3 regions of the Ochrobactrum sp. EDr1-4 genome follow, and region 3 is predicted to be linked to each of the others. Evidence: predicted binding sites of a transcription regulator. Region 3 holds the regulator's gene; each other region holds the start of a gene.

Region 1 (7,571 bases), on a different contig from region 3:
TCTTTTCAAGCGCTGCAACGGCCAGCATGTTCATGGCATAGCCAGCAACTGCCGGGTCCCAGAACTGGATATACTGAATATCGTCGTTCTTAATATATTCGCCAGCAACCGAAACGAGGCCCGTACCTGCAAAGAATACCTTGCCCTTAAGGCCACCTTCAGCAATCAGACGACCTGCACCAGCCGAGGTTGGCATTGGAGCGCCCAAAATGCCTGTGATGTCTGGGTATGCAGTCATTGCTTCCTTGAGCTTGGTGTAATCCGTGTTTGCATCGTCATAGGTTTCGAGACGCTCGGTCACCAGTTCCATCTCAGGGAAGTTGGCCTTCTGATACTCAACAGCACCATCGATCCATTCCATCTGCGATTTTGCAGTCAAACCGCCGACGGTTGCGACATACTTGCCCTTGCCACCCATCGACTTGCCGAGTTCCTTCATCAGGTTCGCGCCATAAGCCTTGTTGTCAAAAGCTTCGATGTTGAAGTCGACGTTCTGAATGTTTGATGCTTCGTGGCTGATGACGACAATGCCGCGATCACGGGCTTTTTTGAGAACAGGCTCAACTGCTTCGACCGAAAACGGAACGATAGCGATGGCATCAACACCCTGAGCGATAAGATTTTCAACAATCTGCACCTGAGCGGCGGCGTCTGCCTGGCTCGGGCCGACCATCCATACATCGTTGCCAGTATCGGACTTGAACTGCTCAACACCATCACGCATACGGTCGAACCAAGCAATGCCGTCAACTTTAACAACGGTCGCAATGGTGTATTTCTTGTCGTTTGCGGCAGCGATCAGATCCTGGTTGACCTTTGATGTATCGACCACACCTTCCGCGAAGGCATGTGGCACAGCAACAGACATGGCAATAGCCATGGACGCGATAAACTTCTTCACCGGTATTTCCTCCCTGGAAACGATAGTTCCCGCTGGAACGCAATTGCGCAAACGGGATTGGTGACCATTGATTTTACGCTGATGCTCCGCAATGCGATGCTCACATCAGAGTCTCCTCCATTGCAGCCGCCATTTTCGGTTAGCTGCAAAATCCTCTTTCCGACAATGGCTGCAAGACATCCTGGTGCTTGCGACCAAAGCTGTTGTCGTATCCTCCACATAAAAACAGACCATAATGTTATGATCGCATCATTATGTTTGGATCGTTTCATATTACTGTTTGACCTGTCAAGTGTAATCCATCACAATTGCATAAACTCGGGGGGCGGGTTAAATCAAACCGCACCACAACGGAAATGGGGAATCAGTGAGCAGGATCAGTCGAAAAGATGAGCGGATCGCTGAAATCGCAGCTCTCATAGAAGAGGTCGGGGTGTTACGTCTTCGGGATGCAGCTATAAAACTGGGCGTTTCCGAAATGACGATCCGGCGCGATATTAGTCGCGATGCGGGACCATTCAATTGTTTGGGTGGTTACATTATTCCCGTGCAAGATGGCGTAAATGGCAGCGATTATATCTTTGATTTTGAAAAAGATTGTTATGCCAGCGGTAAGATTGAGGCCTGTACTGCGGCTGCAGCTCTTATTGAGCAACACGATACTATCTTTATTGATTGCGGCACTACGACACCACATCTCGCGCATTTTATCCCACAAAACCAGCACCTGACGGTTGTCTGCTATTCGCTGAATGTCGCGGAGATTCTTTCACGCCGGAACGATGTTCGGTTGATTGTTCTCGGTGGCATCTACCATCCGGAAGCAGCGTCTTTTTCGAGTGATGAAGGCATTGAGGTGCTTAAGCGCTTGAATATAAACAAAGCATTTTTGTCCGCAGGCGGCGTTGATGAACAGCACGGCGTAACCTGTTCCCATTTTCATGAAGTGCCGGTCAAGCAGATGGCGATGCAACGCGCTTTACAGAAATATCTGGTTATTGATGAGAGTAAGCTTGGCAAAGTGCGTGCCGCACGCTTTGCTGGCGTGGCTGACTTTAACAAAATTATGCACAAATAGAGGCAGCTCTTGCTGGCAATCAATGTTGTTAGCGCAATGCATAGCTTCCACTCGAATTGGTATAAACGTCATAGAGCACCATTAGAATTGACGATAACGTTCGAGCGGTAGCCATTTGCTTTGGCGTAAACATTAGAACTTTGCAGCGCTGGCCGATTATCTTCTTTCCAAACTGCTGACTTGGCAGCAGCTAGCTCCTGCACAATCACCCTCTCGGGTGCACGCGAAACATATATATTATTGTATTATGTCGGCGCCGTTTAAAAAGAAGATCTTTATCGATTGAGTGATTGGTTGCGCGCTTAACTGTCGCCAAGTTCCAGTTGTGGCGTAAAAGATACTTTTTCGATCCAATATTTCTATGGGCATAGTTATCAGCATTCAGCCGAGATCTGTATGCAACTCGCAGGCAGGAAGGGGCACGTCTATTGCAAACTCGGAAAGGGTCGATAAGCACCGGTCTATGATCGACTGCAGCTTCGAAACGGCAAAGAATGACTTCGATCTCGAACATCCCGCAGCCCGTTCCGAGCTTGGGTGGCGTAGCCATGTCTTGATCATTATGCTCGCCTTCGCAATGATAGCAACGATCCGGCATCACACCAACGTCGAGCTACCCCCAAAAGCAGTGCGAAAAGCTCGGTACTCATCGGCTGGCCATTTGAGGAAGTGGGGCGGACTGCAAGTCGGTTCGCTAAGGGGCGATTTGCAAAAGTTATTCTATAGTCACTATGGCGAAGTGTCGATCAGGTCAGCTCAATTGTCTGATCTGCAAAAATGTCAACGTAACGATATTCACTCATGTACGACGAGCTGAAACCATGTATCAAGAAAGCGGCTGCGTTTCAACGCGTCGAGATAAACCAGAAGCTCCGGCCCAAGTTCGACAGCTTGCAGAGGCCTACCGCCAGATTGGCTGGCTTTTGCTACCAACCCCGTCTGTCGAGCTATGGTTTGTCCATCAGTCGACAAGAGAAACGTGATCGCTTGTTCGGCGATATTTGCGTGTTTGCTTTTGTTTGGGATGAGGGAAGTCCAAGGTAAAGCGACGACGTAATCTTGCAGTACGATCACTGAAAAATCCTCGACGTCATATTTCCATTTGCTGACTTCAGACAAAGGTACGTTATAGGCAAGATCGATATTGCGAGCCGATAAGGCCCCTAATAGCTCTTCACTTGTATCAAAGATACGTGCTTGTGAAGCACCGAAGGCGCGGACAATTCGCCAGAACAACGGCGACCGGATAGAGTCCTGCGCAGCTAGTGTATAGCTGACATTATCGATGCCAATATTAACAATGCCAACGCGCTTTTGAAAGCGCACGGCGTCCTGCTCAAGCAGTCGCGCAAGTTCAATGCGGGTTGTGGGTAAATTTTTATCAATGGCGTTACGTCTGACAACACTAACCGCTGGATCAAAACCGAAGCTGAATAATTCACTGCGCCAGTGTGCCTGTGGCGCAAGTCCAGCATTACGGGCAATCCGGCTTCTTTTCTGCGCACTCCCCTCATTCGCGATCAGGACTGCAAGATCTGGTGTTGAAAGGATAACAAGATCGGCAGCATTTGCCTCAGCTGCACCAGCGAGAAGTCGGGATGTCCATTCACCTGGCCGGATCTGCTGATATGTTATATCAACTCCGGATAAGTGTTCGGCTAGCCCCTTTTTGATAGGTGCTAACGTTTCAGCTGCAATATCGCCAACAATTCTGAACTGAGGTTTTGGAGGAGAGTTGTTCTGCGCTTGTGCATTATATGACGAAAATAACATGACAATCAGAACGGAAAAAAAATGAGAGAACAGATGTTTCATGGATTTTGATCCGGGGTTGCCGCCAGCAAAGCTACCAGAACACTCGTCCCGCCGCCTTGCCTATCTTTCAATTCAATATGCCCGCCGAGTGCTTCCGCAACCATTTTTGCAATCGATAAACCAAGCCCCGAACCTGGTCTGCTCTGGTCTGCGCGTACAAAGCGTTCGAAGGCTATATCTTTCATTTCAGGCGTAAGTCCCGCGCCTCGGTCGTGAATACCAAGCGTTATGATGCCATCTTTTTGATAGAGATTGATGGTAATCGGGCTGGGAGCGTGAATGAGCGCGTTTTCGATGATGTTTCGGATCATTTCGCGCAGGCTGATGGTTTCGCCATTCACATAAACCGGCTCATTGGCATTATCGAAACTGAGCGTTTGTAATAAGTCCTGATAGCTTCCCTCAGCACGCAATCGTCTGATGGCGTCTTGGGTCACCTGACGCAGATCAAGAATTTCGAGTTTTCGCGACTGGATGCTGTGTAGCGTTGTTGCTTCTGATAAAAGCTGATTTGCGAGCAAGCTTGCACTGATGGAATTCGCATGAATGCGGGAAAGTATTTCCTGTTTTCTGCGCGGGTCTGTTTCTTCGAGCGACAATTCCGTCAATGCACGTAAAGCAGTAAGCGGCGTGCGCATCTGATGCGCGGCGTCCGCCGTTACGAGCTTTAATCCGGCAAGAACATTATTCAGCCGATCCATGAAATCGTTAAGCGCTGCAACGAGTGCGCTGACTTCCTTAGGAATGGGGCCTGAAACAGGGTTAAGGTCGGATGATGATCGCCGGCGAAGATCAGATTCAACGGTACGCAATGGACGGAATGCAAACCGGATCGCCAACAAGATAAGAACCAAAGCCAGTATAGCAACTCCAAGTGCTGGCAATATTGTGTTGAGGCTTAGCTGTAACCTAAGTTGTTGTCGCGCCTCACGGGTTTCACCCACCAAAACATCAACCCAGCCACCGCCTTTCCCGTCGCTGTGATAACGGGCAACAGCAGCTACGCGGACTTTTTCACCGCGATAATACTGTCGCTCAGGCGAACATGATTGTTGCTGCCATGTGGAATTTCCAGCCCCAGAATAGGCGAGCCGGTCAACAGACTGCCATCAGGGGCGACAACACGATAGAAAATCCGGTTAAGCCGTGAGGTGCCAAGAATTGAAAATGCAGAGTGGGGAAGATCGACGCTGAGTGCTCCATCCTGCAAAGTTATTGTGTCAGCTATCGAGAGTGCGGCGGCACCTAAAACACGATCAAACGCCTCGTCGGCTGCCCGATGGGCATACCAGCGCCCAAGAAAAAACAATAGGATAGTCACTGCAAGCAGCGTTAATCCACTGCCCACCAGAATGCGGCGTTGGATCGAGTATTCTTTGTGTTCAGATGTGCGAACCATCACGGATGCTGTAATTTCGGGCGTAGCAAATAGCCAACGCCACGCTGCGTTACGATTTCCAAATTGCTGCTCTCCAGCTTTTTTCTGACGCGGGAAATCAGCAATTCTATCGCATTGGGGGTTCCGGTGTCATCATGACCAAAAAGCTTGAGAACAAGCATATCTTTGGGCACAGCGACATTGATACGGGTTGCCAGCATTTCAAGAACGTCGAATTCACGTCGCCCGAAATCCAACGGCTCATCACCCTGCATCACCGATCTTTGAGTAAGGTTGATCGATAAATCGCCGATGTGCAGGAGTGGCTGCGATACACCCATATGGCGCCGTGCAACGGCTCTAATGCGCGCCACAAGCTCTCGCAGGTCAAAAGGTTTCACCAGATAATCGTCTGCACCAAGTTCCAGCACATCGAGTTTGTCGGCAATCTGGTTGCGCGCTGTAATGACCAGCACAGGACAGGACAAGGACCGCTCGCGCATGCTGCGTAAAATTGCAAACCCATCGCGGCCGGGAAGATTTATATCAAGTACGACGACATCGAAAGAACCATTCACGGCCAAGTCTTCGCCCTGCACGCCATCATAAGCGGTTGTGACTGCATAGCCTTCCTTCTCAAGCTTCGATGCGATAGCGAACGCAATGTCGATAGTGTCTTCTACGAGAAGGATGCGCATGTTGTTTTCAATGTTTCGATTTAGCGTTTTGGCGATGACAGGATTCTGACAGCTAGAATTGATAGTCTTCAAAATAATAGAAGAGGCTGCAGCACTTGTATCATAGCAAGAGTGCAGGGGAGAGAAAATGTTTTGGCGCGAGTTGGTATGCCGCTTAGGCATAGCTTTGTTTGGGCTACTGTTGAGCATCGCTTGCGCGAATGCCGCTGGAGCTGCTTGCGCTTATCATGGTGCGCTGGATGAGCGCTATTGCGACGAGAACCGCGACCTTGTCGCTGACGCTCCCCTTGATCCATCGCAACTGCGCAACCCACAAACGCTTGTCTGGGCTTATACGCCTATAGAAGATCCGGCGGTTTATGCGCGGCTCTTCAAACCGTTCACCCAGCATCTTGAAGCCTGCCTCGGACGGCAGATCGTTTATTATCCGATCCAGTCCAGTGCCGATGAGGTTGAGGCAATGCGTTCAGGACGCCTGCATTTTGCGGGCTTCTCGACTGGGCCGACTATTAACGCGGTCAATCGCGCAGGTGCCGTTCCTTTTGCCGCCAAAGGCACTGGTGATCAGATGCGCGGTTATCGGCTGGTCGCTGTCGTGCGCGCGGACTCACCCTATGAAAAGCTGGATGATCTTAAAGGGCGTCGCATCGCCCATGCTTCACTATTCTCAAATTCTGGCAATGTCGCACCACGCGCGCTCTTTCCAAAAGAAGGTCTTACGCCGGGGCAGGAATATGTGCCCATCATGTCGGGCGGGCACGATAAATCGATCCTCGGTGTTGTTGCTGGTGATTACGATATGGCGGCTGTTGCCTCCGATGTGCTTGAACGCATGATCGAGCGAGGGCTTGTGAAGCGTGATGGTGTTCGTCTGATCTATCAGAGCGATTTGTTTCCAACTTCCTCATTTGCCTATGCTCATAATCTCGCGCCGTCCCTCGTGGCGGAGATGAAGCGCTGCTTCTTCAATTTCTCATTCACGCCTGAAATGAGGGCCGAGTTTCAGGGTGACGATCACTTCATTCCCATAGATTACGCAGCCGCGTGGTCCGTGGTGCGCGAGGTAAGCGAGAAGGCTGGCGCGCCGCCTCCATAATTCGCTTCACATCAGCGGATAATTCGCACGGTATTTTCGGATGCCAGATCCCGCAGCAAGCCAGCTCATAGTCAACTGCAATCCATATGGGTTTCAGTAAGGATCACTTCGGCTCAAAGTGGATAAAATAATGAGTTTTTACAAGCAACTATCCTATAAATATAAGGTCTATAATGCAGACCCCACGACACTGATCGGGGTTATGCTGGCAATCGTCTTTGCCTATCTGATTGCGGCGCCAATCGTGCTGCTCTTGTCAGATGCAGTGATTGTCCAATTTGCTGATCGGGCACGCTCGGGCCAGCAGATTGGTGAATTGACCTTTTATTATCTTAACCGTGCGTTCTTCTCGGCGATTTCGACCGATGTGTTCTGGCGTCCACTTTGGAACACAGCAATTATCGCACTTGGTTCGATTGCCTTTGCGCTTGTCACGGGCATTCCACTGGCATGGCTTTTGAGCCGCACAAATTTACCGGGCAAGAAGTGGTTCTCGACAGCATTGATCGTTCCTTACATGCTGCCTTCGTGGACCTTCGCACTGGCTTGGCTGACCCTGTTTAAAAACCGCACCACAGGTGGTCAGCCAAGCTGGATGGAAGCCT
Region 2 (7,571 bases), on a different contig from region 3:
GGTACCACCAAGCGCGGCATCGGCCCTGCTTATGAAGATAAGGTTGGCCGTCGCGCAATCCGCGTGATCGACCTGACCGAGCCAGACACCCTTGAACCGAAGGTTGAGCGTCTGCTTGCGCATCACAATCTGCTGCGTCGTGGCATGGGCCTTGAAGAAATCGCGGTTGCGACTATTCTCGAAGAGCTGACCTCGGTTGCTGACAAGATCCTTCCTTATATCGATCAGGTCTGGCGCGTTCTCGATGAACGCCGCAAGTCAGGTGCTCGTATTCTGTTTGAAGGTGCGCAGGGCGCGCTTCTTGATAACGATCATGGCACCTATCCGTTCGTAACGTCGTCCAACACTGTTGCCGGTCAGGCTGCTGCTGGATCTGGCCTTGGTCCGACAGCGATCGGTTATGTTCTCGGCATTACCAAGGCTTACACCACCCGCGTTGGTGAAGGTCCGTTCCCGACCGAACTCAATGATGAGATCGGCGAATTCCTCGGCACCAAGGGCCATGAATTTGGCGTGGTGACAGGTCGCAAGCGTCGTTGTGGCTGGTTTGATGCGGTCATCGTTCGCCAGACTGTTCGCACGTCGGGCATTACCGGTATTGCATTGACTAAGCTTGACGTTCTCGACGGTCTTGAAGAAATCAAGATCTGCGTGGCTTACGAGCTTGATGGCAAGCGTATCGACTATCTGCCATCCTCGATGGGTGCGCAGGCTCGCGTGAAGCCGATTTATGAAACGCTGCCGGGTTGGTCAGAGACGACTGCCGGTGCACGTTCATGGAACGATCTTCCAGCGCAGGCTGTCAAATATGTTCGCCATATTGAAGAGCTGATCGGTGCACCTGTATCGATGCTTTCGACCAGCCCGGAACGCGAAGACACAATCCTTGTAACTGATCCGTTTCAGGATTAGTCGATAGGGCCTTTGGTTCTTAAGAATAAAAACCCGGTTTACCTTTATGGCTGACCGGGTATTTTTTTGAGGTTTTTTCGCGATCTGATTGAAAGGGTTGACGTAATCAACGCCGCAACCTTTGCTTTCTAACGATTATTGTGATTATTGAGGTATTTACTGCATTTCGAACGCGCGGAAACTGGGTAACACGTATGGCTGATTTTGTAGCGGTTCTGAAAAAGACAATCGATGCTCAGGCGGATAAATCGCCTGAACTGCGCGAGCGTGTCTATGCAAAGGCACGTGCGACGATTGAACAGAAGCTTGTGACAGCAAATGCTTCGCAAGTTGTGGCGGTTCGCCAACGCAAAATACTTGAAGATGCCATCAAAGAAGTCGAAGCCTTTTATGCGCCGCCGGCTGCTGCACCTGTTGTTGATGAACCGTTGCATGATCCGCTCGAAGATTTTCTCGCCGAATCAACGCAAGCCTCTGCTTCACCATCCTATGATGATGCGCCTTTCGCTGCTGGCAATCGGTCCTATTCCGATCATGATGTCGATACTGACGAAGACGCAGCACCCGTGCATGTGCGTCGTCAGGATGAATGGTCGGCAGAGCGCGAACAGGATCGCACGGAAGACAAGCCAGCTTACGCCCGTCGTGGGGAATATACTGACCCGGTTCGCTTCAAAGAAAAGCGTTCTTACAAGGGTCTAATCATTGGCCTTATTGCTGTCCTTGCTTTGGGCGGAGCCGGTTACGGCGTTTGGGCGAATAAAGACAAGTTGCAGGAACTGGCTTCAAGCCTGGGTCGCAGCGATGCACCAGCAAGCGGTGATGCAGGAACAACGCAGCCAGAGGCCGGACAGACCGCTGGTTCTGAACAACCACAAACTGGCCAGCCAGCGACGCCATCTGAAGAACAGAAAATGACGCAGCGTCTGATGGAAGATGGCAGCGAAAAGGACGAAGGTCCGGCGGGTGGTCAGGCAGGTCTTGGCGAAGGTAAGTCGACGGCGGCTTCAACGCCGGGCGCGGAACAGACCAATACACCAAACCAGCCACAAGCTCAGCAAGCTGTTGCTGTTGGCCAGCAGGCACTTCTTTATGAAGAGCGTGGTGGAACAGAAACTGGCTCGGTTGAGCGTGGAACGGTTGTCTGGTCTGAAATCCAGGAAAGCCCGAGCGAGGGTGAACCTGCGGCTCCGGCAATTCGTGGCACGATCACGATGCCTGACACCAAAGCTGAACTTAAGTTGACCATTCGCAAGAATACGGACCAGTCCATTCCTGCAAGCCATCTGATCGAAATGGTATTTACTTTACCGGATGATTTTGTTGGCGGTGCTGTCGATAATGTTCAGCGCATCACGTTCAAAGATACGGAACAGGCAGCGGGCAATCCGCTGATCGCTGTGCCCTCAAAGATTGCAGATAACTTCTTCATTATCTGGCTCAATGACGCAACAACGGCACAGGACACCAACTTGTCCCTCATGCGTCGTTTGCAGTGGATCGATATTCCGATCTCATACCGCAATGGTCGCCGTGCTCTGATCAGCCTTGAAAAAGGCGTGCCCGGTGAAAAAGTCTTTAACGATGTTCTTGGCGCAGGTTGATAGCGATAGAACCTATTAAAATTTGGAATGAGATAAATTGAACCCCGCGAAAGCGGGGTTCATCGTTTTAATTATGAGATAATTGGCTTAAAAACTGCCGTGTTATTGGCCACCATTGTCGCCGCCATTGCCATTGCTGCCGTTGGTGCCACCAGTGTCCCCGCCGCCGGTGTCGGCCCCACCATTGTTGCCGCCGTTACCGTTGCTACCGTTATTACCACCAGTATCACCACCTCCGGAATCGTCGCCGCCATTGTTGCCGCCATTCCCATTGCTGCCGTTGCTGCCACCGGAATCGTCTCCACCGTTGTTGCCGCCATTACCGTTGCTGCCGCCAGTATCACTGCCCCCGGTATCAGTTCCGCCGTTGTTGCCACCGTTGCCATTACTTGCGCCGGTGCCAGTATCGGTGCCGCCGTTATTGCCACCAGTGCCATTGCTTGCATCAGTGCCGGTATCTGTTCCACTGTTGTTGCCGCTATTTCCATTGCCCCCATTTGATGGCGGGACTGGAATGGTTGGGACTTTACAGCCATGACGCTTTAGCAGGGCCGTATTGGATTTGGTTCGCGGCTTTTTAACGAGTGCCGCACAATTTACGTGTGAGCTTTGCTCTGATCTCAGTTCGCGCAAGCCTGCTTCCGACATGTCTGCTGAGAATGCAGAACTACCGTAGAGGGCAGTAGTAACCAGCACGATTATACTTGGAATTTTACGCATCTTTCCCCCATTGATTCAGATGTCTAAATTAAACAATGGCTAATTTTGCATGCAACTATATAGTGTGTCTAGTAATCAAGAATTACAGATTTTTATCATTTAGTGTTTCGTCGAAAACCATAAAGGCGCCGATCTGACGAAATCAGACCAACGCCCTTATCTGTTATGGGTGAACTATCCGTGCATTTTGTAGGATGTGTTACGCAGAGCCCGTGTTTTCAATGCCTTGTGCGATAGCTAAAGTGGGTTACTTCTTTTCTGAGAAAGCCTTGATCGCCTTTGCCACTTCAGAAGCCGCGGTTTCGGCAGTATCAAAGCCGTTGAGCTCTACAGTCTTGCGGCCTTCTGGAAGCTGCTTGTAAACGCGGAAGAAGGCTTCCAGACGCTGCTGTTCAATCTTCGGCAGGTCGGAAAGTTCTTTGATGTTGTCATAGGTTGGGTCGATTTTGGAGGTTGGCACAGCGACGATCTTGTCGTCCTGCTCGCCACCATCGATCATCTTCAAAACGCCGATTGGGCGAACCTTGATGATCGCGCCCGGTACGATTGGCTCACGTGTGTAAACAAGTGCATCCAGCGGATCGCCATCGCCTGCGAGCGTGCTTGTGATCGAGCCGTAATTGGCTGGGTAAACAACCGGCATCGACTGATAGCGATCAACGATGATATGGCCGGTCTTGTCGTTGATTTCGTATTTGGTAAAGCTGCCCTGTGGGATTTCAATGGCAGTGAAGAACTCTTTTCCGTCCTGCTCTTTCTGCGGATAGTCGAGATAAGAGACATATTCAGACGCAGATACAGCAGTAGCAGCAGTAAGAGCGAGCGTTGCGGCAAGCAGGAGCTTTTTCATATCATGACCTTTAGGGCTTCGGTGAAATACGACCTGTTGCCTAAAGACATTGCATTACAGATATTTGACGGTTTTTTATCAGTTGGATGACGCTTAACGAAACTGCCGCAAATGGTTTCCCAATCGCGGCAGTAGAATGGTATCAAAATAGATAGATTTATGCGTTGGCTTCCTCGACATGGGTCAATGCCTTGTGCTGTTTGAAAGCTGCTGCCTTGACCGCAGCCTGAACCTTTTCAAAGGCACGGACCTCAATCTGGCGTACACGTTCGCGGCTGATACCAAATTCACCGGAAAGGTCTTCCAGTGTCATTGGGTCTTCCGACAGACGGCGTGCCACAAAGATACGGCGCTCGCGTTCATTGAGCGAATCCATAGCCTGTTCGAGCAGTGAGCGGCGGCTTTCCAGTTCATCCTGTTCAATCAGAACCTGTTCCTGACTGCTGCTGTCATCGACCAGCCAGTCCTGCCATTCACCGGATTCACCTTCGGCTGCACGCAGCGGTGCGTTCAGCGAGGCATCGCCTGACAGACGGCGGTTCATGGAAACCACTTCGTCTTCGCTGACCTTTAGCTTGGTCGCGATCTGCTTGACCTGATCAGGGTTAAGATCACCATCATCCAGTGCCTGGATCTTGCTCTTCATCTTGCGCAGATTAAAGAACAGGCGTTTCTGATTGGCAGTCGTGCCCATTTTCACGAGGCTCCACGAGCGCAGGATATATTCCTGGATCGAAGCCTTGATCCACCACATTGCATATGTGGCTAGGCGGAAGCCGCGTTCTGGTTCAAAGCGCTTCACCGCCTGCATCAGGCCGACATTGCCTTCGGAGATAACTTCACCAATTGGCAAGCCATAACCGCGATAACCCATGGCGATCTTCGCCACAAGACGAAGATGGCTCGTCACCAACTTATGCGCAGCCTTCGGATCAGTATGTTCATGATAACGCTTCGCCAGCATGTATTCTTCCTGCGGCTGAAGCATTGGAAAGCGGCGAATTTCTTCCATGTAACGGGTTAGGCCACCGTCACCGGATGTAATACTTGGAAGACTAGAACGGGCCATTGAGCACCCTCCTTTATAGTTTCAGGTTCCCGTATGGCAAACCTGTCGCGCTGGCTGCCTCCTGCACTTCCCTCGCGAACTTACATATATAGGCACGATTTTGGCGAAAACACGATCTCTAACCTCATGAAACAATGTGTCACTAGAATGTGAACACTCGCCATTCTTAAGAGGCTGCATCAATCGAGGTTACAGCCTTGTTTCGAGATCGCGTTTTCGCGCTCAAAGCATAATCTTTACAGACCTCTTCGCGGGATCTGAAACTGTGAGAACTTATAGCTTTATGTAGAGTGCTTGCGGAAATTTTCCAGCAATTGCTCCATATCTTCAGGCAGATCAGCCTCAAAACGCATGATTTCGTCGGTCGTGGGATGCGTGAAAGCCAAAAGCCAAGCATGTAGCGCCTGACGCTGGAAACCATTCACGGCGTTTTTCAATGGCTCGGGCAGCTTGTTTGCTTTGGTTTTATAAGCACCACCATAATCCATGTCGCCGACAAGCGGATGACCGATATGGGCCATGTGAACGCGAATCTGATGTGTGCGCCCTGTTTCAAGGCGACATTCCACCAATGAAGCAAGCGATGTTGCATCTTCTTGCGGCGCGAATTTTTCGAGTGTTGAATAATGCGTAATGGCGTGGCGTGCGTCTTCGCGGTCTTCTTTAACGACCGCTTGCTTGGTGCGGTCGCGATGTGAGCGGCCAAGATGGGCGTCGATATAGCCCTGCGGACGTTCGGTCATGCCCCAGACGAGCGCTTTGTAAGCGCGTTCGAGATCGCCGGTGCGTCCATGATCGGCAAACTGGTCGCTTAAGTGGCGATGTGAGTGGTCGTTTTTGGCCACAACCATGACGCCGCTGGTGTCTTTGTCGAGACGATGGACAATGCCCGGACGACGCACGCCGCCAATGCCCGACAAGCTATCGCCACAATGATAGATGAGAGCATTTACAAGCGTTCCCGTCCAGTTGCCGTTGCCCGGATGGACAACCAGGCCTGCGGGCTTGTTGATGACGATGAGATCATCATCTTCATAGAGAATATCCAGCGGGATGTTCTCGCCTTGCGGGTCGGCAGGTTCAGGCTCTGGCAGCACGATGGTAATCTTCATGCCTTCGCGCAGCTTTTGCTTTGCGCCACTGGCAGGAACATCATCGATGGTCACATGACCATCAGCAATCAGGGACTGGACGCGACTGCGGGAGAGTTCCGGCCCCAATGCTGCGGCCAGCCACTGGTCTAATCTTTTGCCCGCAGCGTCTAGGTCGGCAATTAGTTCTTTCAATTGTCTCTTCCCTTCGTTATCACGCGCCCACGCGGGTGCATGAACCGGAGTCATTTAATGCAGGATCCACACTATCCGAAATATCAGAATCAACAGGATTCTGGATATCAGGACTATCAGCAGGGCTATTACCCGGACCAACAACAACCGGAACCCCCGCTTGATCCAGCGATGGAGAAAGTCCGTCGTAAGATGGTGCGGCTGCTTGCAGTTTCCATCGGTGTTATGTTGATTGGTCTTATGGCTGTGCTTGTCGCCGTTGTCTACAAGATCAATCGCGCACCGGATGCTTCCGAGACAGAAGTTGCGCGTTCAGACATTCCGGGACAGGTTTCTGCACCTATCAAGGTGGAGCCGCCGAAGCTGATCGAATCGCAGATCGATTTGACGCCGGGTACGCGTCTTCTATCGCAGAGCCTGTCTGGTGATCAGCTTTCGCTGGAAACGCTTTTGCCAGATGGCGGCACGGAACTTATCATTTATGATTACCGTGAATCGCGCATTCTCGGGCGTATCAAGCTCGGTAATGTTGAATAGTTTTGGATGCGGGCGGCAGATTTGCCGCCCTTTTCTTTGCGTGCGGCTCGTCTTATATTAGCAAGCACTGCTTGCGCCCATCGTCTAGCGGTTAGGACGGCGCCCTCTCACGGCGCAAACAGGGGTTCGATTCCCCTTGGGCGTACCAACAATTTCCATGATTGATGGTGATGTTCGACAACAAGGGAAGCCTCTTTGTCGAACATCATATTCCCTTATTGCAATACCAACTACCTGTAGAATCTTGACAACATTTAATTCGCTGCCCGTCCAAATAGTAATATTGGCAGCTTTCATCAAGCGGCAAGTAGGCTTTGGCTCCGGCGTTGCTGATGTTGCCCAATACGATCAGACTGAAAATGATAAATAGTAATACGGTTTTTTTCATATCGTTTTCGTTATAAAAACTTCATCATATTCTTAAAAACACGCAGTGAAATATATACCTAGTGTTGCGCAACGGGTAGAGCACTCAAGTGGGTTTCCTCCTCGTTCCATGCAGGCCATAGAATTTGCATTCTTGTTTTTTATTGAATCCTTCGCTTCTGCGAAGCCAACATACGAAATACATAAAGAACTCAATATTGCTGCAA
Region 3 (7,571 bases):
GGTGGTCAGGGCTTCATCATGGCGCAGAGCGTGCTGACTGCCGGTCTCGTCATGGGCGTGATGTTGATCCCGTTTGTGTCGTCGCTATCCGATGACATTATCACGGCGGTTCCTGGATCGCTGCGTGATGGCTCGTTGGGCCTTGGCGCAACGCGTTCGGAAACAATCAAGCGTGTTGTTCTGCCAGCTGCACTTCCGGGCATTGTCGGCGCACTTCTGATGACAGCTTCCCGTGCGATCGGTGAAACCATGATCGTGGTGCTTGCAGCCGGTGTTGCCGCTCGTCTTTCTGCCAATCCGTTTGAAGCGATGACGACGATTACTGTCAAAATCGTCAGTCAGCTGACAGGCGATCTTGAATTTGACTCGCCACAGACACTTGTTGCTTTTGCGCTGGGTCTTACGCTTTTCGTCCTGACGCTGATCATGAACATCTTTGCGCTCTACATCGTTCGCAAGTACCGGGAGCAGTACGAATAATGACCGATTCAACATTGAATGCCGGCACTGCTGTGGCAAAGCCAGAGCGCCGTGATATCGGGATCAAGCGTCGCTACGCTGCTGAACGTCGCTTCCGTCTCTATGGCGTCGTTGCCATTGCGATCGGTGTGTTCTTCCTTTGCGCACTTTTGTTCTCGGTCTTCTCCAAAGGCTATACGGCTTTCGGACAGACAACGATCTATTTGCCAGTCAAACTTGAAGCGAGCGTCATCGATCCGGGCAACAAGCTTGCGACCGATCCAAATGTGCTGATCACTGCCAACTATCCGCTTCTGGTGCGCAATGCTCTGGCTGAAAAGCTCGGTGTTGCAACCACGGATCGCGCAGAAATGCGTGAAGTTGGACGTTTCTTCTCGGATGGTGTGCGTGTTCAGCTTCGCCAGATGGTGATGGATAATCCGTCGCTGATTGGTACGACGCAGACGGTTCCTGTTCTCGCTGCTGCTGATATTGATTCTGCCTATAAGGGCCAGATCGATTTTGCAGTCCCGGAAGCAAACCGCAAGGTTTCCGATCGCCAGTTTGAGTGGATCAAAACACTGACCAATGAAGGCATCATGAGCGAGGCCTTCAACTGGGGCTTGTTCACCAATGGCGCTTCCAGCCGTCCTGAAACTTCGGGTCTCGGTGTTGCACTGGTCGGTTCGTTCTACATGATGATGATCGTGCTGGTTCTCGCACTGCCTATCGGTGTGGCCGCTTCGATCTATCTTGAAGAATATGCCAAGAAGAACCGCCTCACGGATATTATCGAAGTCAACATCAACAATCTTGCTGCTGTTCCGTCGATTGTGTTTGGTCTGCTTGGTCTTGCTGTCTTCATCAACTTCTTCAACCTGCCGCGTTCAGCTTCGCTTGTCGGTGGTTTGGTTCTGACGCTGATGACGCTTCCGACCATCATCATCGCGACACGTTCGGCACTTCGCGCAGTTCCACCGTCGATCCGTGCGGCAGCGCTGGGACTTGGTGCATCGAAAACACAGATGGTTTTCCATCATGTGTTGCCGCTAGCAGCACCGGGCATTCTGACCGGAACGATTATCGGCCTTGCGCAGGCGCTTGGTGAAACTGCACCGCTGCTTCTGATTGGTATGGTGGCCTTCGTTGCCAATATGCCTGCAACCCCGATGGACCCTGCAACGGCTTTGCCAGTGCAGATCTTTATGTGGGCCAATGAAGCCGAACGTGCCTTTGTGGAACGGACATCAGGCGCTATTATCGTCCTGCTCCTGTTCCTAGCCGTCATGAACATCTTAGCAATTATTCTGCGCCGCCGCTTTGAGCGCCGCTGGTAAACGGGAGAGAAATGATGAATCTTATGACAGAACGATCTCTCGAAAAAGCCGTAGGAGACAAAATGAACGCCAACGCTCCATCCATTAAAATGCGTGGCGACAAAGTCTGCGTGTTCTATGGCGAAAAACAGGCTTTGTTTGAAGTCGATCTCGACGTGCCGGAAAAGATGGTGACAGCGCTGATCGGTCCTTCGGGCTGTGGCAAGTCGACCTTCCTGCGTTCGCTGAACCGCATGAACGACACGATTGAAGGCTGCCGCATCGTTGGCAACATCACGCTCGATAATGAAGACATCTACGATCCAAAGATCGACGTTGTTGAACTGCGTGCACGTGTTGGCATGGTGTTCCAGAAGCCAAACCCATTTCCGAAGACGATCTTTGAAAACGTGGCTTATGGCCCGCGCATTCATGGCCTCGCACGTAACAAGACTGATCTTGAAGAAATCGTTGTCACAAGCTTGAAGAAGGCCAGCCTTTTTGAAGAAGTGAAAGATCGTCTTCACGATGCAGGCACCGGTCTTTCCGGTGGTCAGCAGCAGCGCCTGTGCATTGCACGCGCGATTGCCGTCAGTCCTGAAGTGATCCTGATGGATGAGCCTTGTTCGGCACTCGATCCGATTGCAACGGCAAAGGTTGAGGAACTGATCGACGAGTTGCGTCAGAACTACACCATCGTCATCGTGACTCACTCGATGCAGCAGGCTGCTCGTGTGTCGCAGCGCACAGCGATGTTCCACCTTGGTAATCTGGTGGAAGTCGGTGATACCGATGTGATGTTCACGGCACCGACCGAGAAGCGCACGCAGGACTATATCACTGGTCGTTTTGGCTAACCAATATTTCAGCAAAAGCAGGAGCCGATTGCGGTTCCGCTTCCTGCGTTTTTAATCGAGAGGTCTATGATGGCGTCCCAGCATACTGTTAGCGCATACGACGAAGAACTTCAGTTCCTGACCCACAAGATCGCCGAAATGGGCGGTCATGCGGAGCGCATGGTTGAGCAGTCGGTTGCAGCGATTGTGAATGCCGATAACGCACTGGCACAGCGCGTCATCTCCGACGATCTTATCCTCGATGCAAGCGAGCGCGAGATTGACGACAAGGCCGTCATGATTATCGCAAAGCGTCAGCCAATGGCTGTTGATCTGCGTGAAATCATCGGATCAATCCGCATTTCCGCTGATCTGGAACGCGTGGGCGATCTTGGCAAGAACATCGCGAAGCGCGTTGCAGCCGTTTCAGAATCCCGCCAGCCGGGCAAGCTTTATCGTGGTCTCGAAACCCTCGCTGAACTGGCACTGACACAGTTGAAAGACGTGCTCGACGCCTATGCAACGCGTTCGGTGCAGCAGATCAATATCGTTCGCGACCGTGATGACGAAATTGACTCGATGTACACCTCGCTGTTCCGCGAGTTGCTCACCTATATGATGGAAGATCCGCGCAACATTTCAGCCTGCACGCATCTTCTGTTCTGCGCGAAGAATATCGAGCGCATTGGCGATCACGCAACCAACATTGCTGAGACCGTCTATTACATCGTGACCGGCCTGCAGATGCCTGCGGAACGCCCGAAAGAAGACCTGAGCCACGGTATTGTCGTGGACGAGGCGCGTAAATCCTGATGAGATTTGCGCCGTATGATCGCGGCGCAAATTATTCGCATATGTAAGAAAACGCGGCGGCACGCGGCTGAACGGGGGAGTTGCATGTGCCGCCACGCTTAACTCAATAGGAAACACTGCATGTCACAGGCACCTAAGATTGCTGTGGTTGAAGACGAAGAAGCGCTGAGTGTGTTGTTGCGCTATAATCTTGAAGCCGAAGGCTATCACGTCGATACGATCTTGCGTGGCGATGAAGCCGAGATTGCACTGCGTGAAAACGTGCCGGATCTTCTCATTCTCGACTGGATGCTACCGGGTGTGTCGGGCATTGAACTTTGCCGCCGTCTGCGTCAGTGGCCGGAAACCGAACGTCTTCCGGTAATTATGCTGACTGCGCGTGGCGAAGAAAGCGAACGTGTTCGCGGCCTGAGCGTTGGTGCCGACGATTATGTGGTCAAACCGTTCTCGACCCCTGAACTGCTTGCGCGTGTTAAAGCCATGCTGCGCCGTGCCAATCCAAGTGTTCTGTCGCATGTGCTTAAAGTCGGCGAACTTGTGCTCGACCGTCAGCAGCACCGCGTTTATCGCAAAGAAAAAGAAATTCGTCTTGGACCGACAGAGTTCCGCCTGCTTGAATATTTCATGATGTCGCCGGGCCGCGTTTTCTCGCGTAGCCAGTTGCTTGATGGCGTATGGGGACCGGATATCTACGTCGATGATCGCACGGTCGACGTGCATGTCGGACGCCTGCGCAAGGCGATCAATTTGGGGCGCATGCTCGATCCGATCCGCACTGTGCGCGGTGCTGGCTATTCTTTCGGCTAGTCATCAGAGTTCATTTCACGCGTTAAGAATGGCCCGTTGCTCAAAAGGCATCGGGCCATTTTTGTTGCAAATTTCCAAATTCCGATTCGTGTTGTTGATGAAAATCCGTTCCATATCGGCTCGTATCACACGATGTTACAGTTCATTTCAAAGATTTGACTGAAACTGGACATGATGCTCGTGAGAGACGCATGTTCTGATTATTTCAGCGCCAATTTCTATGTCTTAGCAGGATTTTACAGCAGTCATGAATTAAGGCAGCTCTATGGTGCGCGCTGCATTGCAATTGAATCGCGTGTAATCAATACCTTATAAGATTTAAGTGGTTGCGTTAACGATTTGTTAATAATTTAGAACGGCTTAGCTCAGGTTATTGGCCAAAGATTCGACGTGTTGAGTCTCTCGGTTTCAATATGGCTGTGAATTTGAAATATGATTTTTTGCCTTGTTTTTGCCGAAAAATTCTTAATTCTTGCACTCTAAGAAGATTAGCAGAACGTTTGAATTTTAATTTTCGTTCGATTTGGCTTGAACGCCAGCCTGATTTTGCAGCGCCTTGGTGGCGCTTTAAAAGCGGAAGCAGACTGGATCAGTTAAGGGTCGTAATGATGCGCCTAATTAAGAGATTGAGCCGTTGACGCGCGCTCGTAAATGGAAACTGCCGGTTATTCTCGGTTTGCTCGTGGCACCTTTTCTGGTGACGGGCTGCACGACAACTGGTGGTACGAGCAAGACCAAGACCGAAAAGACAGCGGCTGTAAGCCACGTTAAGTCGGTCAATGGCGTGAAGACTTTCACTTACACCGCGAGAGATCGCGAATGCCTCCAGCGCGCGATGTTTTTTGAATCAAACCGTTCAAGCCCTGATGGTTTGATGGCTGTCGGTACTGTGGTGATGAACCGCCTCGCATCGGGCAGCTACCCCGATACAATTTGTGGTGTGGTTGGGCAGAAAAACCAGTTTGCACCGGGCGTTTTGACCCGCAAGATGAATTCCAACGCTTTGCCAGATGTTCAAGCAGCTGCTGATGCAGTTCTTAAAGGCAAGCGTCATCCATCTTTGAAGAACTCGATGTTCTTCCATACTGCAGGGCTCAAATTCCCTTACAACAATATGCATTATGTGCTGGTTGCAGGTGGAAACTCCTTCTACGAAAAGCGTGGTCGTGACGGCGAATTGCAGAACCCGGTTCCGCAAACGCCTTACAACCTTGCTTATGCGTCATCGCCACAATCGCCTTCCATGCCTGAAGGGCCGTTTTATAACGTGACCACGCAGCAGGATGGAACTGTTCCTGAAGTTCAGCCGACTGTTCAGGTTGCGCTTGCTGACGCTTCAAAGACGGCAGAGACGCAGCAGAACGGTGGTGTTGGTCCACAAGCGCGTGGTGATCGTTTGGCGACCTTGCCTGTTACGCCTGCTGAAAAGCCGGTTCTGACGCAGGTTGCAAGCTATCAGCCGACTTTCGATGAAACCGCACCAACGGAGCAGAACGCATCTCTGGCATATACCGCCGATAAGAAGCATGTTGATGCAATTGGTGCGATGCTTCTCGCGCAGGATCGTCCGCAATCACCGCTCTGAAGTTGAGCTGATCACAGAATTAAAAAAGCGCCCCAAAGGGCGCTTTTTTTTATTTTACTGGCACCGCCACCGGAACGGGCTGATAAATCACCATCGGCCTGTCGTAGAAATCAGCTCTATTTTGCCATTCGCGTCGATCCGCGCGGCGGTCGAGATCAAGCCGCATCAGACAATTCGCAAAAGCATCCGATTTCTGTTTGAAACCATAGCCGCGGCAGGTCTGTTCATCTGCCGCGCGGCGCTGTTCAGGTGTCATAGTTTGACAGCCTGCAAGCAGCCCTGCAACACCGAGGATTATAAGCACGCTTTTCTTCATAGCCGTTGCTCTCATTGAATAAAAAAATTCGACCGCATGATCAATATAGTGCAATAGCAGTAAAAAGAGTGGTGAAATTATGCCTTCTGATACACTGCCGCTGATTCTATCAAACACAAGGTTCGCAGCCCTATGGCACATGACATTAACGCTCCCGTCATCGACCCGGTAAAACTCGAACGTCTGGCCGAAGTCGCCGTACGAGTCGGGCTGCAATTGCGCGAAGGGCAAGATCTTGTCATCACAGCCCCGGTTGTTGCGCTGCCGCTGGTGCGCTTGATTGCAAAACACGCCTATAAGGCGGGTGCAGGCATTGTAACGCCCTTCTTCTCCGATGATGCGATTGCGCTGGCACGTTATGAAAATGCATCGGACGAGAGTTTTGATCGTGCAGCCGACTGGCTTTATGAAGGCATGGCAAAGGCCTATGCCAACGGTGCAGCGCGTCTCGCGATAGCAGCTGATAATCCGCTGCTCTTGTCTTCGCAGGATGCATCTAAGGTTTCGCGCGCCAACCGTGCCAATTCCAAGGCCTATCAGCCAGCGCTTGAAAAGATCGCAGGCTTCGACATCAACTGGAACATCATTTCCTATCCGAACCCGGAATGGGCGAAGCTGATGTTCCCGGATGATGCGCAAGACGTTGCAACCCGCAAGCTTGCTGATGCGATTTTCGCAGCCTCCCGCGTTGATGTTGATGATCCTGTCGGTGCGTGGGCCGCGCACAATGCGGCATTGCGCACCCGCACGCGTTTGCTCAACGGCAAGGCTTACAGCGCGCTGAATTTTAAGGGACCGGGCACCGATCTGACGGTTGGTCTTGCCGATGGTCACGAATGGCATGGCGGTGCATCCACGGCGAAAAACGGCATCACCTGCAACCCGAATATCCCGACCGAAGAAGTGTTTACCACGCCGCATGCGCTACGCGTCGATGGTCATGTGTCGAGCACCAAGCCGCTGTCGCATCAGGGCACATTGATCGACAATATCTCTGTGCGTTTTGAAGGCGGTCGCATTGTTGAAGCCAAGGCAAGTCGTGGCGAAGAAGTGCTCAACAAAGTGTTGGATACGGATGAAGGCGCACGCCGTCTGGGCGAAGTGGCACTCGTTCCGCATTCCTCCCCTATTTCGCAGAGCGGGCTTCTTTTTTATAACACGCTGTTCGATGAAAATGCAGCAAGCCACATCGCGCTCGGTCAGTGCTATTCGAAATGCTTTATCGATGGCGCGAAGCTTACGCCGGAACAGATCAAAGCGCAGGGCGGCAATTCGAGCCTGATCCACATCGACTGGATGATCGGTTCAGACAAGATCGATGTGGATGGTGTGAATGCCGATGGCAGCCGCGAGCCTGTCATGCGCGGCGGTGAGTGGACGAACTGATAAACAAAAGGCCGGGAATTTCCCGGCCTTATTCGTATTATCAGCGTACCAAA

The links. The regulator PhoB, encoded in region 3, activates phosphate uptake and scavenging genes when phosphate is short. The targets are predictions, from matches to a motif close to TGTCATNNANCTGTCAT.
Region 1: phnD (phosphate/phosphite/phosphonate ABC transporter substrate-binding protein) is a predicted target of PhoB. The motif match lies at 5,905-5,921, and genes of this name have one in related genera.
Region 2: ACOZHT_RS18190 (inorganic diphosphatase) is a predicted target of PhoB. The motif match lies at 4,140-4,156, and genes of this name have one in related genera.

What each region holds. Positions count from the first base shown of each region.
Region 1 covers NZ_JBLZOF010000009.1:109,356-116,926, reverse strand. The annotation lists gene ACOZHT_RS20715 (autoinducer 2 ABC transporter substrate-binding protein) at 1-901, opposite strand, end outside; gene ACOZHT_RS20710 (DeoR/GlpR family DNA-binding transcription regulator) at 1,269-1,979, shown strand; gene ACOZHT_RS20705 (hypothetical protein) at 2,048-2,182, opposite strand; gene ACOZHT_RS20700 (substrate-binding domain-containing protein) at 2,775-3,794, opposite strand; gene ACOZHT_RS20695 (sensor histidine kinase) at 3,791-4,738, opposite strand; gene ACOZHT_RS20690 (sensor histidine kinase N-terminal domain-containing protein) at 4,795-5,193, opposite strand; gene ACOZHT_RS20685 (response regulator transcription factor) at 5,193-5,870, opposite strand; gene phnD (phosphate/phosphite/phosphonate ABC transporter substrate-binding protein) at 5,998-6,966, shown strand; gene ACOZHT_RS20675 (ABC transporter permease) at 7,097-7,571, shown strand, end outside.
Region 2 covers NZ_JBLZOF010000006.1:168,314-175,884, forward strand. The annotation lists gene ACOZHT_RS18175 (adenylosuccinate synthase) at 1-912, shown strand, start outside; gene ACOZHT_RS18180 (transcriptional regulator) at 1,107-2,516, shown strand; gene ACOZHT_RS18185 (hypothetical protein) at 2,619-3,236, opposite strand; gene ACOZHT_RS18190 (inorganic diphosphatase) at 3,484-4,086, opposite strand; gene rpoH (RNA polymerase sigma factor RpoH) at 4,244-5,155, opposite strand; gene ACOZHT_RS18200 (RluA family pseudouridine synthase) at 5,437-6,495, opposite strand; gene ACOZHT_RS18205 (hypothetical protein) at 6,499-6,978, shown strand; tRNA gene ACOZHT_RS18210 (tRNA-Glu) at 7,052-7,126, shown strand.
Region 3 covers NZ_JBLZOF010000001.1:1,039,609-1,047,179, reverse strand. The annotation lists gene pstC (phosphate ABC transporter permease subunit PstC) at 1-480, shown strand, start outside; gene pstA (phosphate ABC transporter permease PstA) at 480-1,796, shown strand; gene pstB (phosphate ABC transporter ATP-binding protein PstB) at 1,859-2,632, shown strand; gene phoU (phosphate signaling complex protein PhoU) at 2,702-3,424, shown strand; gene phoB (phosphate regulon transcriptional regulator PhoB) at 3,545-4,231, shown strand; gene ACOZHT_RS05135 (cell wall hydrolase) at 4,866-5,816, shown strand; gene ACOZHT_RS05130 (hypothetical protein) at 5,866-6,132, opposite strand; gene ACOZHT_RS05125 (aminopeptidase) at 6,265-7,518, shown strand.